DNA from 2 places in the Mesorhizobium sp. DxT genome. Region 1 is predicted to be linked to the other one. Evidence: riboswitches for the same ligand, from Rfam matches in the RefSeq annotation. Region 1 holds a riboswitch; the other holds the start of a gene.

Evidence for each region. A riboswitch is a leader RNA that binds a small molecule or an ion and turns the genes downstream of it on or off. The one in region 1 is predicted to bind glycine.
Region 2: it holds a riboswitch for glycine, as region 1 does, so the genes downstream of both, ACVJNE_RS23495 (L,D-transpeptidase) here and gcvT (glycine cleavage system aminomethyltransferase GcvT) in region 1, are expected to answer to the same signal.

The regions. Positions count from the first base shown of each region.
Region 1 is NZ_JBZFLJ010000011.1:97,526-106,802, reverse strand. It holds gene ACVJNE_RS19625 (VOC family protein) at 1-224, opposite strand, end outside; gene gcvP (aminomethyl-transferring glycine dehydrogenase) at 336-3,137, opposite strand; gene gcvH (glycine cleavage system protein GcvH) at 3,149-3,517, opposite strand; gene gcvT (glycine cleavage system aminomethyltransferase GcvT) at 3,524-4,627, opposite strand; glycine riboswitch at 4,775-4,861, opposite strand; gene ACVJNE_RS19605 (helix-turn-helix domain-containing protein) at 4,955-5,338, opposite strand; gene fghA (S-formylglutathione hydrolase) at 5,435-6,268, opposite strand; gene ACVJNE_RS19595 (ABC transporter ATP-binding protein) at 6,310-7,092, opposite strand; gene ACVJNE_RS19590 (ABC transporter permease) at 7,089-7,862, opposite strand; gene ACVJNE_RS19585 (ABC transporter substrate-binding protein) at 8,024-8,971, opposite strand; gene ACVJNE_RS19580 (YaiI/YqxD family protein) at 9,093-9,277, opposite strand, start outside.
Region 2 is NZ_JBZFLJ010000018.1:31,240-40,516, forward strand. It holds gene ACVJNE_RS23450 (M20/M25/M40 family metallo-hydrolase) at 1-510, opposite strand, end outside; gene ACVJNE_RS23455 (helix-turn-helix domain-containing protein) at 657-1,160, opposite strand; gene ACVJNE_RS23460 (hypothetical protein) at 1,336-1,689, opposite strand; gene ACVJNE_RS23465 (ParA family protein) at 1,686-2,387, opposite strand; gene ACVJNE_RS23470 (plasmid mobilization protein) at 2,660-3,055, shown strand; gene ACVJNE_RS23475 (relaxase/mobilization nuclease domain-containing protein) at 3,106-5,475, shown strand; gene ACVJNE_RS23480 (lipocalin family protein) at 5,485-6,132, shown strand; gene ACVJNE_RS23485 (XRE family transcriptional regulator) at 6,301-6,600, opposite strand; gene ACVJNE_RS23490 (trimeric intracellular cation channel family protein) at 6,704-7,351, opposite strand; gene ACVJNE_RS23495 (L,D-transpeptidase) at 7,360-8,076, opposite strand; glycine riboswitch at 8,364-8,451, opposite strand; partial or broken gene ACVJNE_RS23500 (carboxynorspermidine decarboxylase) at 8,661-8,911, opposite strand; gene ACVJNE_RS23505 (hypothetical protein) at 8,908-9,277, opposite strand, start outside.

The sequences.
Region 1 (9,277 bases):
AGCGTGAACGCCACGGTCATCACGGCGCCTTCTTCCTTGCCGTGGATTTCCTTGCCTTCGGAGCCGTAGCGGCTGATCGTCCTGATGTGTGAGTTGGGGAAGATCGAGACGTAGAAGTTGGCGGCGTCCTCCGCCTTGTCGTCGAACCAGAGACAGGGCGTGATGTGGCGCAGAGGGCTGTTCCTGTCCTTCGCGACGGGGCGTGGCGCGGTATGGGTTTCCATGGGGTTTTCTCCTCATCCTCGCATGGGTTGAAAGGGCAGAAGCGTCTTGCCCCTGCCACCCGAGGACGTATCGCCGCCTGTCAGTCCGACAGGCGGCGGGAGAAATTCTGCTCAGCTCGCCAGCGCTTCCACCGGCGGGCAGGCGCAGACGAGGTTGCGGTCGCCGCCGACATTGTCGATGCGGGAGACCGGCGGCCAGTATTTTGCGGCGAAGTCCGTTTCGCCAGCGGGGAAGGCTGCGACCGAACGCGGATAGGCATGAGCCCACTCATCGGCCATGGCTTCGGCCGCGGTGTGCGGCGCGTTGACGAGCGGGTTGTCATCTTTCGGCCATGAGCCGTCGGCGACCTTGCCGGCTTCCGACGCGATGCCGATCATGGCGTCGCAGAAGCGGTCGAGCTCGCGCTTCGGCTCGCTTTCCGTCGGCTCCACCATCAGCGTTCCAGCGACCGGCCACGACATGGTCGGTGCGTGGAAACCGTAATCGATCAGCCGCTTGGCGATGTCTTCCACGGTTACGCCCGCGCTGTCCTTGAGCACGCGCGTATCGAGGATGCACTCGTGCGCCACACGGCCGTTACGACCCTTGTAGAGCACCGGATAGTGGGCTTTCAGGCGCTCGGCGACGTAGTTGGCCGACAGGATCGCCGTCTCCGTTGCACGCTTCAGCCCTGAAGCACCCATCATGCGGATGTACATCCAGGTGATCGGCAGGATCGACGCCGAGCCGAACGGGGCAGCGGCCACCGCCTGCTCGGTGCCGCCTGCCACGTGACCCGGGAGGAACGGCGCCAGATGGGCCGCGACGCCGATCGGGCCGATGCCCGGGCCGCCGCCGCCATGCGGGATGCAGAAGGTCTTGTGCAGGTTCATGTGGCAGACGTCGGCACCGAGATCGCCGGGCCGGGCAAGGCCGACCACGGCATTGAGGTTGGCGCCGTCGAGATAGACCTGCCCGCCATGCTCATGCACCAGCGCGCAGATGTCGCGGACGCCTTCCTCGAACACGCCGTGCGTTGAGGGGTAGGTGATCATCAGCGCGGCGAGCCGGTCCGAGAACTGCGCGGCCTTTGCCTTGAGGTCGTCGACGTCGATGTCACCCTCTTCCGTGCATTTCACCACCACCACGTCCATGCCGGCCATGGCCGCACTCGCCGGGTTGGTGCCGTGCGCGGAGGAGGGGATGAGGCAGACTGTGCGGCCCGCATCCCCGCGCTCGCGGTGATAGCGGCGGATGGCCAGAAGCCCGGCATATTCACCCTGGCTGCCGGCGTTGGGCTGCAGCGAGACGGCGGCAAAGCCAGTGATTTCGGCAAGCCAGCCTTCCAGCTCGTCGATCATCGCGCGATAGCCCTGCGCATGCGCTTCGGGCGCGAAGGGATGCAGATTGCCGACATTCGGCCAGCTCACCGGCATCATCTCGGCGGCCGCGTTGAGCTTCATCGTGCAGGAGCCCAGCGGGATCATCGCGCGGTCGAGCGCGAGATCCTTGTCGGCAAGCCGGCGCAGGAAGCGCATCATTTCCGTTTCCGACCGGTTCTCGTGGAAAACCGGCTGGGTGAGGAAGCCCTTGTCGCGCGCTTTGCCTGGCAGCGAGGCGGAGGCATCGTCCGGAATCGAAGCGCCGAAGAGCTCGCCGATGGTTTGAAGATCGGCTTCGGTCGAGGTCTCGTCGAAGGTGATCCCGATCCGGTCGGCGTCGATCACGCGCAGCAGAAGCCCAGCCTTTTCCGCCTTTCCAGCTATGTCGCGGGCCTTGCCGGAAACCGTGACGGTCACCGTGTCGAAGATCGTTGTCCCCGCGATTTCGACGCCCGCCGCCGACAAGCCAGCCGCCAGCCGTGCGGCCAGCCCGTTCACCCGCCTTGCGATGGCCTGCAGGCCTTCCGGCCCGTGCCAGATCGCGTAGGCGACTGCCATGTTGGCAAGCAGCGCCTGCGCCGTGCAGATGTTGGAGGTCGCCTTGTCGCGGCGGATGTGCTGCTCGCGCGTCTGCAGCGCAAGGCGGTAGCCCGGCCTGCCATGCGCGTCGGTCGACTGGCCGACGAGCCGGCCCGGCATCAGCCGGGTAAGCTGGTCGGAGACCGCGCAATAGGCAGCATGCGGGCCGCCATAGCCCATCGGCACGCCGTAGCGCTGCATGGAGCCGACCGCGATGTCCGCACCCCGCGAGGCCGGCGTCTCGGTCAGGGTCAGCGCCAGCGGATCGGCCACGAAGATGACGATGGCGCCGGCTTCCTTCGCCCTGGCAATCGTATCCTTGTGGTCGCCATAGACCCCGTGGGTGTCCGGCCACGGCACGATGACGGCTGTCGTCTCCGCGCCGATCCCGTCGGCACCTATGTTGATGCCGAGCGGTTCCGCGCGCGTCCTGACCACGTCGAGAATCTGCCCGTGCAGCGCACCGGCAAGAACCACGTCGTTGCGCTTGGAACGGTGATGCCGCCACGCGATGCCGACGGCCTCGGCAACGGCGGTCGCCTCGTCCAGCAGCGAGGCGGAGGCCACCGGCAGGCCGGTCAGCTCGCTCACCAGCGTCTGGAAGTTGAACAGCATCTCCAGCCGCCCCTGGCTGATCTCGGACTGGTAGGGCGTGTATGCCGTGTACCAGGCCGGGTTCTCGAACAGGTTGCGCTGGATGACCGGCGGCACGTTCACGCCATGGTAGCCCGCACCGATGAAGCTTTTCAGCACCACGTTGCGGCCCATCTTCTCGCCAAGCTCGGAGAGCGCTTCGGCTTCGCTTGCGGGCTCGGGCAAGTCGAGGGGGCGGTCGAGCCTGATGGACTTCGGCACTGCCTGGGTGATGAGGGTCTCGACCGATGGGACGCCGAGGGCGGCGAGCATGGCGCGTACGTCCTGCGGGCCGGGGCCGACGTGACGGTCGGCAAAGATGGCTTGTCTTTCGTTCATGATTTCGTCCTTCAGCCGATCATCGCCTTGTAGCCGGCCTCGTCCATCAGGCCCTCGAGCTGGCTTTCGTCGGCAAGCTTCATCTTCCAGAGCCAGCCGTCCGCTGCCGCCGAAGAGTTGACCAGCGCCGGGTCGGACGAAAGCTTGTCGTTGACCTCGGTGATCTCCCCGTCGGCCGGTGCGTAGACGTCGGAGGCAGCCTTGACGGACTCGACCACCACGGCCGCGTCGCCCTTGGATACGGCTTTGCCGACCTCGGGCAGTTCCACGAAAACGAGGTCGCCGAGCTGCTCCTGCGCGTAATCCGTGATGCCCACCGTGGCGACACCGCCCTCGACGCGCAGCCATTCATGATCTTCGGTGAAATAGGTGGTTGCCATCGGGGTCTATCCTTTGCGGTAGCGATGCTGCGTGAAGGGAAGGGGATGAATGTCGATCGGCACGCGGTTGCCGCGCACCTCTGCGAAAAGTCTGCTGCCAGGCGCCGCGAGGGCGGCCGGCACGTAGCCCATCGCGACGGGGAAGCCTGCCGAAGGGCCGAAGCCGCCGGAGGTCACGCTGCCGGCCGGGTTGCCGTCGCCGTCGAACAGGTCAGCGCCAGCGCGCACCGGCTGGCGGCCTTCCGGCTTCAGTCCGACGCGCTTGCGCCGTGGCCCCGCCGCAAGTGCCGCGCTCAGAGCATCGGCGCCGATGAAACTGCCGTTTTCACGCAGCGGCTTGGCTATCGCCCACATCAGGCCGGCATCGACCGGCGTCGTCTCGGGCGTAATGTCCTGCCCGTGCAGGCAGAGCCCGGCTTCGAGCCGCAGACTGTCGCGGGCTGCAAGACCGATCCACTCGACGTTTTCGTCGGCAAGCAGAGCTTCGGCGAAGGCTTTCGCCTCGGCCCAGGGCAGGGCGATCTCGAATCCATCCTCGCCGGTATAGCCGGAGCGGCTGGCAAACCAGCCTTCACGCGGCTCCAGCCCGTGCATGAAGGTCAGTGCCGAAAGATCGACGCCGGCCCTGGAGAGTGCGCCTTCGGCTGCAGGCCCCTGCAACGCCAGGAAGACGCGCTCAAGCGGCTCGGTCGTGCAGTCGAAGGACGCGGCGACCTGCTTCAGGTGCTTTTCGTCTGCGGCCGCGTTGCCAGCATTGGCGACGACCATGAAGCGCTCCGCCCCAAGACGGGTGACGATGAGGTCGTCGAGGATGCCGGCCTCGTCGTTCAGGAAGAAGGTGTATTTCGACTGGCCCTCGTTCAGCGCAGCGGGATCGAGCGGGCATGCGCGCGCCAGCGCGGCCGCCGCCTGTGACCCTGTCACGAGGAACAGTTTCATGTGGGAAATATCGAAAAGGCCGGCCTTTTCCCGCGTGTGCAGGTGCTCCTTGAGCACGCCGAGCGGGTAGGTGATCGGCATCGACCAGCCGGCAAACCCCCCGAAGCGCGCACCGGCGGCCTCGTGCAGGTCTTTCAGCGGCAGTTGAAAAAGTTCGCCCGTATCGGTCATTCATCCTCCAGAACAGCACCAACCAGCCGCTGAAGCGGCAGTTCGCGCCCCTCTGTCGGAAGCCTGAGAGACTTGGTACGACCGGAACTCTGTCGGTCGCCCTTACACCTTCGGCGCGGGGTTTCCCCCGACTTTCCAGAGCGTCTTGACCGGCCTACGGTTCTTTTGCCTGAGAGATTTCGGGCGATTTCCCCTTCGGCGGCAGCTTTCGCTGCTCTCTCCCGCAAGCCGGCAGGGCATCGCTGCCCAGGACGAGTCGTTTCTAGCCGATGCGAGAGGCGATGTCACCTGCTCGCAACGCTTATCCCGATCAGTCGATAGAGACCGTCAATCGTAGGCGGCCATGCGGCCCAGATCACGCTCGATCTGCCCGATAACCTCGGCGGTTTCCTGGTGCAGGCGCTTGAGGCGGTCGAGTTGAAAGGCGACGCTTTCGGCCAGTTCGGCCCCCGTTTCCTCGATAGGCGAGGTGCCGACGCCGTAGAGCAGCCATGAGAGGCTGACATTCAAGACGCCTGCCAGCATGGAAAGCCGGTTGGCGCGCGGCTGGGAGCGGTCGCTTTCCCATGCCTGGATGGTCGATGACTGCACGCCGATGCGGCGGGCAAGTTGCGCAGCGGAAAGCCCGACTGCGTCCCTGGCGCGCGATAGCCTGCCGCCGAGCGTGTCTGTATCGGGAATGTCGGAATAGATCGTCGCGGTGTCGGGCACCCACCCACCTCCTTGTTGTGGTGAAATCGCGCCCGCATGACACGCAGGCTGCGCGGCTAGCATAGGGATCGGTCGGGCAGGCGCAACCCTTGGAGGTCAGACAAGCCGCTGTGCGTGCCAGCGCAAGTGGTCATCCATGAAGGTCGAAATGAAGAAATAGGAATGGTCGTAGCCTTCGCGCATGTTCAGCGAAAGCGGAATGCCGGCCTTGCGGCAGGCATCCTCGAACAGCCAGGGGCGCAGGCCCTCGTCGAGGAAACCGTCGGCCTTGCCTTGATCGATCAGGAACTCCGGGAACCGCGCGCCGTCCTCGACCAGCGCACAGGCATCATAGGCGCGCCAGGCTGTTTCGTCCTCGCCGAGATATTTCTGGAAGGCGGGTTTCGACCAGCCGGCCGTCGATGGCTGCACGATCGGCGCGAAGGCGGACGCCGAGCGGAAGCGGTCGGAGTGTTTCAGGGCGATGGTCAGCGCGCCATGGCCACCCATGGAATGGCCGAAAATGCCCTGGCGCTCCATGTCGGCGGGAAATTCGCGCGCGATCAGCGCCGGCAATTCCTGCGTTACGTAGGAATACATCCGGTAGTTCGCGGCATAGGGCGCCTCGGTTGCGTCGACGTAAAAGCCGGCGCCGGCGCCGAACTGCCAGTTGTCCTTCTCGTCGGGCACGGCTTCACCGCGCGGGCTGGTGTCGGGACAGACGACGATGAGGCCCAGTTCGGCCGCGAGCTGCCGATATTCACCCTTGTCCATCACGTTCTGGTGCGTGCAGGTCAGCCCGGAGAGATACCAGAGCACGGGCAGGGGGCCCTGCGCGGCCTGCTGCGGCACGAAAACGGCGAAGGTCATGTCACAGGCGCAGGTCTCGGAGGCGTGAGAATAAACGCCCTGAACGCCGCCGTGGGAGAGGGAGGTCGATAGAGTTTTCATGGACCCCGGGGTAGCCGATGTGACGCCCGCTGTCGACACGCTCACGCGACCTTCATCGCCTCCTCGCGGATTTCGTCCGTCAGCCGCACCTTGAGGTCGAGGAAACCGGGCTCGGCCTTCATCCGGTAATGACGCGGATAGGGCAGGGGGATCGAAATGTCGGCCTTTATGCGTCCCGGCCGCGCGCTCATCACGAGACAGCGGCTGCCCAGGAAGATCGCTTCCTCGATGTCGTGGGTGACGAAAAGGACAGTCTTGCGGTCGGCCTCCCAGATGTTGAGGAGAAGTTCCTGCATCAGGCCGCGTGTCTGGTGGTCGAGCGCGCCAAACGGTTCGTCCAGAAGCAGGATCGCAGGGTCGTTGGCGAGCGCCCGCGCGATCGCGACACGCTGCTGCATGCCGCCGGAAAGCTGCTTCGGATAGTGGTTCTCGAAGCCGGTGAGGCCGATCTTGGCGATGTAGTCGCGGACGATGTCGCGCCGCTCGCCGGCCGGCATGCCTTTTTCGCGCAGGCCGAACTCGATGTTGCGCTCCACCGTCAGCCACGGAAAGAGCGTATAGGACTGGAACACCATGCCTCGGTCCGCGCCCGGCCCAACGACGACGTCGCCACGGATTTCGACGAGGCCGTTGGTCGGCTCGTCCAGACCGGCAACGATCCGCAGCAGCGTGGACTTGCCGCAGCCGGAAGGCCCGAGGATGGTGACGAAGTCGTTCTCCTTCACGTGAATGTCGATCGGCGTCAGCGCGGTCACGGGGCTGCCGCCTGCCTGTGCGGGAAAGATGCGCTCCACGCCGGTGATGTTCACTGCCGCGGTGATCATGCGAGGCTCCATGGAAACAGCCGGCGGTTCGCCGCCTTGAACAGGAAGTCCGAGACCAGCCCGATCAGGCCGATGACGATAATGCCGAAGATGATCTGGCCGGTGTTCAAGAGCGCCTGCGAGTCTACGATCATATGCCCGATGCCGGACGAAGAGCCGATCAGCTCGGCGACGATGACGTAGGTCCAGGCCCAGCCGAGGACGAGGCGCAGCGTCTCCGCGATCTGCGGCGCGGAAGCCGGAAGCAGCACCCGCCAGACCACGCTGGCATCGCTGGATCCGAGCGTGTAGGCGGCCTCCACCAGGTCGCGCCGGGTCTGGCCGACGGTCACCGCCACCATCAGGATGATCTGGAATACGGACCCGATGAAGATGACGAGAAGCTTCTGCGCCTCGCCGATGCCGGCCCAGAGGATCAGAAGCGGAATGAAGGCGGACGCCGGGAGGTAGCGCGCGAAGGAGACGAACGGCTCGAAGAAGGCTTCAACTGTTTTCCAAGCGCCCATGGCGATGCCGAGCGGTACGGCCACGATCGCCGCCAGGACGAAACCGCCGACGACACGCCAGATCGTCATGCCGATGTCGTGCATGAAACCGAAGCGTGTCAGCAGCAGCCACCCTTCCTCGATCATGCGCGTGGGGCTCGCCAGGAAGATGGGCGATACATAGCCGCCATAGGTCGCCAGCGACCATCCCGCGACGAAGAGCACGAAGAAGGAGACGCCCAGGATGACGCGCGTGGACAGCGGCACGGGTTTGAGCGGGCGCAGGTGGTATGGGCGTGAGCCGACGCTGCGACCGCGCCGGACTGTTTGTGAATCCGTCATCGGTGAAGAACTCATGGACCGATCGTCTCGTTGTCGATGAAATGCGATATGCCGCGCCAGCGAAGGCCGGCGCGGCTGCCTCGGACTGAACTATACGAGGGCGCTCAGTCCATCCAGCTCGTATCGATCAACGTGTCGGTCGCCGGGATTTCGCGGATTATGCCGATCTTCTCCAGCAGCGGGCCGGCCTTGTCGTAGAATTCCTGGATGCCGCCCGACATGAAGGCCTTGTTCGAGTCCTTGCCCTGCCACTCCAGATAGGCGGCGGACTTGCCGAACGCCGGGGCGTCCTGGTTCACGTCGGCGCCCATGATGCCATAGGCTTCGTCCTGATCGCTCTCGATCATCTCGAGCGCCTCATAATAGCTTGCGGCCATCGCCTTCACTGCTTCGGGATTTTCCGCGATGAATTCCGGCGTACAGCCGAACGTGTCCATGACGATCGGATAGTCGAGCGTGGTGGCGATGATCTTGCCCGCATCCGGATTGTCTCGGACGGTGGAGAGGTAGGGCTCATACGTCATCGCGGCATCGTTCTGGCCGGCCACGAACGCCTGCGCCGCCGCCGACGGCTCCAGGTTGACCACCGTGACATCGTCGAGCGAAAGCCCGTTTTCGTTGAGCATCCATGCCAGCACGAAATAGGGAGATGTTCCCGGCGCGGAAGCAGCGACAGTCTTGCCCTTCAGATCGGCGATGGATTCGACATCGTTGCGCACCGCCATGCCGTCGGCGCCGTGCGACATATCGAGCTGGAAAAGCTGCTTGATCGGCACGCCGTTGGCGTTCCAGATCATGAAGGTTTCGACCGTGGTGGCCGCGCACTGGATGTCGCCTGACGCTATCGCCAGATGGCGATCCTTCTGGGGTATCTTCTTGATCTCGGCGGAAACGCCGTTCTTCTCGAAGATACCGGCTTCCTTGGCGAGCGTCAGGGGCGCGAAGCCCGTCCAGCCGCTGATGCCTATCGATACCTGGGTCTGTGCAAGTGAGGGGCTCGCGGCAAACGCTGTCCCCAGCAGCAGGGACGCTGCGATAACGCTTCGTATCATCGGACTCTCCAGTGTTCCCTTATTGTCGTTTTTTCCTCCCCGTGCCGGATCGGAGCATGACGCGCAGGACACTGTCAATCGAAACTGGCGGGCGTGACCAGCAGGGTTCAGCCGGCTTAGCCTAAGCTTCGGTCGCCTTGATTGCGCGCCGCACCGTCTGGTCGAGCGCCGACAGGAAGGCAGAGCGGTCGCGGGCCGAAAAGCCGGGGTTGAAGCCCCTGATTTCGCCGGTCTCGCGCAAATGCTGTTTCAGGTCACGCATGGCAACCGCCATGCCGATCGATTCCGGCGAGAACGGGCGCCCGG
Region 2 (9,277 bases), on a different contig from region 1:
GATCCGGTCGGCAGTCGCCATTACCGGCCCGGGCAGAAGGGCAAGGGCTCCAGCATGCACTCCTGGCCGATTGTGCAGGGCGATAGCACACGTGATATCGTAGCGTTCGACCAGTCCATGCTCGAGCATGGCGCGTGCGCCTGCGTCACCTTCTTCAGCCGGTTGGAAGACGAAGGCGATGCAACCGACGCGATGCTTGGAAAGAAAAGCTGCCGCGGCGAGCATCGCCATATGACCGTTGTGGCCGCATGCATGCATGTGGCCGACGTTTATGGAGGCGTGATCGAACCGGTTGAGTTCGAGCATTGGCAACGCGTCCATCTCGGCGCGTAGCGCAAGTGTCCCATATTGCGCCCCTTGCTTGCTCTCTCGAAAACGCTGACGACCCCACCTCCCACGTCCACATCGACCTGATTGAGGGCGAAGCTGTGGAGTCAGCGTCGGCTGCGATCGACTGCAGTTTAAGTGGCCTGCCCGCAGCCCTTCGGGCTTGTACTTCTTCTGGGGCATTCCAACGTCCTCTCTCAGGCTCAATAGCCTAATTCAACGAGGACCACTTTTCAGGGGGCGGACCAATCCTTGATTTCCGACGAAGACTTCGTGACGATTCGCCTCGCACCTCACGTCGGTACTGGCGGCAAGGCTCCCGCGTCCGATCAATCCGGACGCTTCGCGTCCGCCGGTCGGTTCGAGTCGTCCGACCGGTTATCAGACGACAGTTGCTCGATGATCATCAAGAGATTTTGCGCGGTCGACGATGGGAGATCGAGCATTCGCCTGATCAGCTTCATCTTGACCTCGGCCTCCTCAGCGCTCTCGCCGAACATATGCGGTGCCGCCGCATACACCGCTTCCACCGGAGAGAAGTTGAGCAGTTCGGCGAGGTGAAGTAGCCGCGTCACCCTAAGCTTGGCGCCAGCCCGCTCATGTCGGGCGTAGATCTCATGATGCAGACCGACCATCATGCCGACCTGCTCACGATTGAGATTCAGCCCATCGCGACGCTCCCGCAGGAAGCGACTGAGCTCCTCCTCCATTTCCAGCAGGCTGCGAATCCCGTTGAAGCCCGGTCTGCGCCAGATCGGCTTGTCGACCTCGGAATCGCTTGTTTCAACGAGGCCGCGCTTGTCGATGTATGTCTTTATGTCTTTGATCGCCATAGACTGGCTCGCTCGAACCCGCTCACTGCTGAACCCCGTCAAAAAGAGCCGCGAGATTCCACGAAATTACCCCAGACCCGAAAAATCAGATCCAAAACCACAGTGGTCCTAGCAGGAATCCAGATGCGACTTCAACTTGACACGTGCTGGAAGGCCCCGCGCGACACACCTTCTCTCAAAATCCATTCGCGTCCAGATACTGCTGAATAGCCCTCTCCATGAGGGCCTGCATCGACGTCTCCAGGTTGAAGGATGCCAGCTTCAGCCGGCGCTTCGTGTCCCGATCCAGATTGACGTTCACGAAGTGGCTCGCACCCTTCATGCGAGCCCTTTTCATTTGTCGTAACGCCTTGCTCGCCCCACTCGACGTCTCCGCCTGCACGTCGTCTGCTTCCGTCGCCCGTTCCGACATCACTTCTATCGCAACCGGGTGTTCGACTTGCTCCGGCTCCGACAGCGTCGGGGTTGAGCGTGGCTTTCGAGGGGCGATGGCAAATTCCTCGAGCGACAGATTTTCCTTACTGCTCACGCCGCACGCTCCGACTTCGACGCGCCTTCGAGATGTGCGTCAACTTCTTCGACAAGCGCCCGGGTCTCCCGCCGCGCCTTGGCGATCGCCTCTGTCACTTCCAGCATCTGCAATGTGCCGATGCCGTTATGAATATCCTTGTAGACGTTGCGCTCAAACACTTCAGTCCGAAACAAGTAGGTTCCGACCTTGTCCTCGATGATCGGCCGGATCTTGCGGTAGAGTTCGGTATGGCGAACGGTTACGGTGATCCGCGTTCGCAACACGCCATGCCTGCATTCGCTGCCTAGAACGTCGTTGATACGCCGAACGCTTTCAAAACTATCGATGGCGCCTAGCACTTCACGCTTCGACGGCTGGATTGGCGAGATCACCAGATCCGACGAAGCAATCACCGGGTCGACGATCGATGTGTCCTCGCCAGGCGTGTCGATCAGCACGTGATCGAACTTTGGGCCGTGTTCGTCCATCCAGCGCTCGAACCCTCGTGCCGTCTTGTGACTATAGACGTGGATGCCCTCGGGCTGCGCATCCTTCTCCTGACAGTCGGTCCACCACCGCATCAGGTTGTTGCGGGCGTCCATGTCGATCATGGCAACGTGTCCTCCGCGCAGTGCGTACTCACCGGCGATGTTCATCAGCGCGGTCGTTTTGCCAGCACCTCCCTTCCCGTTAATGGCGGCGATCACGACGGTCATCGGTAGCTCCATGGAATGTGTTTCTACTCGCACAGGAATCCATCTCGGTGTGGTCGTCGATTCACATCGCACTAGAAATACGCGAAGGATAAAAAAACACAATCATATTAACATTGAAAAATGGACGAACAAACCAGAGTAAGAAAAATCAATGCTATATATGAGTTGGCAGGATACGGAAAAATGTGATACATTTTCCTGACGATCGAGGGACAAGCCCTCGATCCGCGGCCTGCGGCCGCGATCACCACGATCAAAGGCCAAGCGTAGCGATGGCTCGCGTTCTCTGCGCAACGTCGAAAAGGAAAGACCGGGTGGTTCACATCCGTTTCTCGCGGGCCGAGTTTGACGCCCTCGAGACGGCCGCGAGGTCTGCAGACATGACTGTTTCGGCCTTCGTCCGGTCGCTTGCCATGGAAGGCGCCGGTGTGCGGCCCTTCCTCGCAGAAGGAGATCGGGCCGTGTTCGGCCTACTCGCCGCGGGCATCCGTGCGATCGGCGGGAACCTCAATCAAATCGCCCGCGCCATCAACACTGGCAAGGTGCCAGATGAAGGAGACCTGACAGGCAGCATCAAGGATGCCCATGGGGCGACGACAGCTCTCGCTTCCGAGCTCGCGGAATTGACCCGGCGATCGGCAGCGCATCGACGCGGGGAGGGTGCGTGATGGAGTTCTTCCCAGGCGCTTTCGAGGCGGAGTGGGAGCGCCGCCGTGCCATGCTTGTGCATGAGATGCAGCTTGATCGAATCGATAGCTACGACTGGGATGAGCCGAAAAGGGGAGGGGCAGCGCGGCCGCTGGACGAGGGCGCACGTGGCTTGGGGCAAGCGCGGCGGCGTGGCGACGGCCAGCCGCGGCGATTGCTCGATGGCGTAGGCTCGAGCGGCCGCTCGATGCGGAAGCGGTTTGCGTCCCTGGCGCGCGGCAGCCAGCCGGCCGTGGTGAAGCTTGCCTCCTATGGCGGCGGAGCCCGCGCCGGCGCGATGATGAGCTACACGTCGCGGTGCGGGGAGCTTGCCGTCGAGAACGAGCGCGGCGAACGTGTGATGGGCAAAGGTGCGCTCGCCGAGCAGCGGGCCGAGTGGGAACATCTGTTCGACAATCGGGCGGCAAGCCGGGATCTTGCCGTTTTCCAGGTCGCAATCGATGCGGCATCGCTGCGGCAGGACTTCGACCAGGACGATCAGTTGCGCCATATCCTGGTGTCGGGGTTTGGCGACCGACGATTCGTCTATTCGGTGCGCGAACGAAATCCGGGTGAGATCCAGGTGAACGGTGTCGTTGTCTTGCGCAGCGGGCAAGGCGAACGGCTGACGGGGGACCGAAAAGCTGCCGAGATAGTGCAGCAGCGCCATCACGACAGCGAAGCCGGCAGGGACGTCGACGCACGGTTTTGCTTCCATGGTTACGGCAACGGTGTCGAATGGGGTACCGCGCGGGTTCGGGAACTGGTCGCGTCAGTCGGTGGGGAGGTTCGCGACGAGACCGGCCGGCTGATCGGGGATGCGACGCAGGCTGGCGATCTCGTCCAGAAGGAGTGGCGCAAGGAACTGCACAGTCGAAAGGGCAGGGACGTCATGCACCTGATCGTCTCGGCCCGGGCCGGCACGGATGCGGCTCCCTTCGAAAGCGCCGTGCGGGAGTTTCTCGGCGAGCAGTTCGCGGGGCATCGATATGTGTTCGCCGTTCACGATCCGGCGCTCGACCCGAAGGAGTTTGCCGAAGGTGGCAAGCGCCCTCACATCCACGCCCATGCCATCATTACAATGCGATCGGAGACCGGAGATCGCATTGTCACCAGCCCCAAGCTGTTCCGGGAATGGCGCTCCGTAATGGCGGAGAAGGCGCGGGAACAAGGCCTCGACATGGAGCTGACCGATCGACGGGAACTCGCCAGCGCTCCGGCCTATAGTCGCAATCAGGTCCGCCCGGTCAGCTACCGCGACCGAACCGAACATGTGGGTACGAGCGAAGCCTCACACGCCCGCTATCAGGCAAAGCGCTCCAACGAGATCAACCTCGCCACCACCGACCGCAGCCGTCAGTACGCGGCTCGGGCAGCGGAGGCATGGAACGATCTCGCCAATGCCGAGACGGGGATGTCCGCGGGGACGTTTGCAAGACTGCATGCGGCACGCCTGGAAGGTCTGGCTGAGATCAATCAAAACAATCATAATTCCGAGAGAGGATCGGGTCAAACTGTCAAAAATCAAGCCAATATGATAGAGATTTATCAACTCTTAAACGGTGAGGATCGACAGATGCGCGAGATGACACGTCCGGAGTTCGAAGCCTACGAAAAGCGCGTGGAAGCGGTTCTTGCCTCGGTGGAGCGGTCACTTGAGCCTTCGGCGCAGGCTGACTTCGATGAGGTCGCCGCCGCGGCTCGCGAGGTAGTCGACATTCGTCGCGAATATCTCGAGGTCACCGAAAGGCAATCTGATCAGGTCCGGAATGAGCTGCCTCACGATAGCCGGGACGAACGGCCGGATAGGTCCAACGCCGATTGGGATTCGGCGGTGGCTCGACCGGGCCGGGACGCGGTTGAGAGGGCGAATGAGGTCCTGGTCGAGGTCGAGCACTATCGGGAAGGACTGTCCAGGATCAATGCCGGAGAACTGCCGCGGTCCTATGGCGCCAGCTATCAGGATGGTCTCGCACGGGAAATCAACCGCGCGGCGGAAATGGCCGTGGATGGCGACAACCAATTTCTGCGCGAGGTCGCCAAGTCGGACCAGCAGCTGCAAGGAGCCATCGAGGCGATCGAACTTGCGCGGCGTGAAGCCAATCGAAATGTCGACCGCGAACACCATTTCGCCGGTCAGTCGTCCGTGGTGAGCGACGGCAAGGATTCAAACGGATCGCCCTCGGGAGCTATCGAGGCAGATCAGGTCCGTGAGGCGGATTTGGACGTTCTTCGCGAGTCTGAAGAGGGGGACGGGCACGGCCAGCAAGAGGCCCCCACGAGGCCCGCGGCCGAACCCGACCGATCCGATCCCCCTCAGCAGAACGTGCCGCGACTGCGCCAGATCGAACACGAGATTGAACAGCGTCACGAGCGCGATCGCGACGATCGCGAACGATAGGAGGCGGGCATGAAGGATGAACGGCCTCACGCGGAGTTTCCCCTGCCGGACGGCTCGGAAGATCGACCGGACGCCGCAGCAGCACAAGAATCGCAGATCGGAACCCGACAGCTGGACCGCGTGTTTGTGCGAGCAAGGAGAACAACCATGATGCAGACACCCGTCGCCGCTATTCCTTCACTCGACCTCGAACGGTACCTCGGTCAATGGTACGAGATCTGTCGGCTTCCGCTGAAGTACGAGGACGAGACGGCGACCGACATCACCGCACGCTACTCGCTTAACGACAGCGGATCGGTCAGGATCGACAATCGCTGCTTCGACGAGGATGGCAACCCATCACAGGCGGTGGGGGAGGCCATACCGGTCGACGAGGGCGGGTCCCGAATGAAGGTGACCTTCCTGCCCAAAGTCATCCGGTGGATACCCTTCACGAGCGGCGACTACTGGGTCTTGAAACTCGCCGACGACTACTCGGTCTCCCTGGTCGGCACGCCGGATCATAGATATCTGTGGCTGCTGTCGAGAACTCCATCGCTGGACGCGGATACGCGCGCTGAATACCTCGCGGAGGCGGAACGCCAAGGATTCGACCTGACAGCGCTGATCGTTCCGCGTCACACGGGCCGCGTCGTCACTGACGACATGGTGGACTAGCGGGGGCTCAGGGCGTCTTGAGTTGAGATCTGGGGCGCGATCCCAGGGCGTCGCTCGGCGGTTAACAGCTGGGCCGTGCCACGACAGCGACCGCGCCGCGTGGACGACAAGCGCCGTGCCCCGGCTTATAATCGCTGCTTCAACAAAGCAGGTGGGAGGCCCGTTGGCTCATGGCACTCGATCATCTGCAACAACGCCGCCTTCTCCCTCAAGACGTGCAATCTGGCGGGCTTCAGCCGCGGTAAACTTCAGCCGTACTCCGATGCCGCCGCCATTCTCCGGAATGAATACGGCCCCAAGCTCCTCGAGACTAGCCTGCAGGGCCTCAACGTCACGCTCGTTCGGGTTGTCGATCTTGCGCTCGAAGTCATGGATGGTGTCTTCATCCACTCCAGAACGAAGGCTGAGCTTGGCCCGCGTGACTTCCACGAGAGCGCGGGCGGCTCGGCATTGCGAACCTGAAATCATCGAACTTTCTCCTCGAAGGTCCATCGAGGCGGCGATAGTTGCGCCCCTTGCTAGGTCGGAGCAAGGGCTGGCCTCTCCGCCATCTCGGATCCAGAATGCCATTTTAGCTGGAGACCACCCCGTTGGCGCGATCTGCGCCGCGAGCGCTGTAGCGGGGAAGCGACCACCCCCACTGCAGTGCCCCGAAGCGGATAGCAGCCGCCACCGTGAAGCCGACGATCACCGCGATCTCTCGTCCGGCACCTCCCTCATGGAGGAGGACGAACGTCGAGGCACCTGCGAGCGCCGCGGAGGCATAGACCTCCCGGCTGAGGATCGCAGGACTCTCGCCGCTGAGGACATCCCTGACGAGACCGCCGAACGTGGCTGTCACGATGCCCATGGCCACCGCAGCCACAGGTCCACCGGCCATAGCCAGAGTCCTGTCGGCTCCAAGGACTGCGAAAAGGGCTAAGCCTACTGCATCAAACCGCAGCAAGAGGGCTTCCCGTGACTGCGGGATATGCGCCAGGAAGAACACGGCGGACGACACGGCCACACAGGCCAGAAGGTATTCCGGGCTGGTGATCCAGAATACGGGCGTGGCGCCGAGGACAGTGTCCCTTATCGTTCCACCTCCGATGCCCGTGGCCGTGCCAAGGAGTATAAAGCCGAACAGGTCCATCCGCTTGCGTGCAGCGGCCAGCGTGCCAGTGGTCGCGAAGACCACGACCCCGAACCAGTCGAGGAAAGTCATTGCCTGGTCGATCATGACAGTCCTCACACGTCGGCAGCGCCGCCGGATCCCATGACAATGATGGCTGACCCGGGTCGGACATGTTCGTGCAGATGGATGACATCCTGATGCAGCAGGCGCACGCAGCCCGACGATATCGCCTTGCCGATCGTCCACGCCTCAGCGGTGCCATGGATGCGGTAAAGCGTATCCCGGTTTCCCTGGTGGATGTAGAGCGCGCGTGCCCCAAGGGGATTGTCGATGCCGGGCGGCCGGCCATGACGCCACCTCTCGAGCGCGGGCTGGCGCTTGATCATATCCGAAGGAGGCGTCCAGACCGGCCACTCCCGCTTGTAGGCGATGTGGGCCCGGCCCGACCATTCGAATCCCGCACGACCGATGCCGACACCGTAGCGGGTCGCAAGTCCGCCGGGCAGGACATGATACAGGTAGCGTGCGGCCGTATCGACGATCACCGTGCCGGGCTTCTCGACGGCTACGTAGTCTACGACCCGACGGACATATTTCGGGTCAAGACTCTGCAGGTCGGCGGCCGGCACCGGAAACTTCTCCTCCGGCATCGCCCGGTACATCGACAGCACATCCACGTCGAAGGAAGCTTCGGGAGCGGGGGGTGGAGCTACAGCCAGCGAAGGCGCGGGAGCGGTTGTGGAACAGCCCGCGGCGGCGGGGGCGAGGAACGCGGCGCCACCAACGAGCAGTGCGCGACGGCTCAGGGTAGAAGGGGGAAAATCAGTCATATCGTTGCATTCTGAAAAAGCGGCGCGCCGCCAGCTTCGACGAAGCGGACGTGCGACCGGAAGAGCGAAGTTGAAATGTCGAGCAGGACAACTGCGCGCCATCACGGCACGCAGAAAACTGCGACGCTGATCAAGGGCGCTGATTCATGACAGACCTCTGGCGCGATGCATGCCTATTCGCATGCATGCCCCCTCTGTCATTGGCCTGAGAGCTTGGCAGGGACCGTCTCGCACGGGCCCGGCTTATACCTTCGGCGGGAGCTGCCGCTCCGCTTTCCAGAGTCTTTTATCGACGGGCGGTCCGGGTGCCTGAGAGTTTCCGGGGCGGTTGCTCCTTCGGCGGCCGGTCCCCCGGCTCTCTCCCGCGCGTCAATTCGAGCCAGATGACGCAATCTTTGGGGCGGTATTGAGGCCGCGAGATACACCTACCTGAACGCGCGAGCTGAAGTTGATCAATCCGCCCGCAATGATTTGGCAGCTAACCCAGCCGCGAGCAACCGATTGCGCAAGCCGCAGACAAACCGGAAGAACTCGAGGACCCGCATCCGGTTCATGAACCATGCAAGCCCGGCCGCTTCGTAGTTCTCGTGATCGGCCCAAGCAAGGCCGTAGGCGTGCGTTTCGCCGCCGAACCGGGTGTGCTTCCCAGCCTAACCTTGTTGAGGGACGAGGATGTCGCGCTGTCCATGTAGGGGCGTATGAAGTCGAACACGCTCCAAGCTGGAAAGCGTTTCAGCGCCAGCAGCGCCTTGGCTCCGGACTTCTCGCGCAGGTGTTCGATCCGCTCGAGGTTGAGGAGCAGCTTCGACTTGTCGATCAGGTGGGTGTTCATCATGCTCGGCCATCGCCTTTCCGGGTAGCCGCCGTCCGCAGCGGATCGATCACGGCGAGGCCTAGCGCGCGTCGCTTCATCGAGCGCGCCGCCAGCGACACGTTGACGGAAACCTTCCTCGCGTAGGACTCGGCGAACAATCGGCCCCTTGCGTCGCCAATTCCCTGCCGCATTGCTGGCGAACGCTCGGCGAACCTGTCGGGAGCGGGACGGAAACGGCCGTCAGCGACCGTCCCGATCCATTCGCAGACATGGTCCTCGGGCTCCCGCAGCCGGGCAAGCAAATCGAGGTACTCTTCCTGGAGCGCGGGCGTGTGTTCGCGTCGGCTTACGCGTGACAGGCGGTGGAGATCGCAGGCAAGCAGGTAT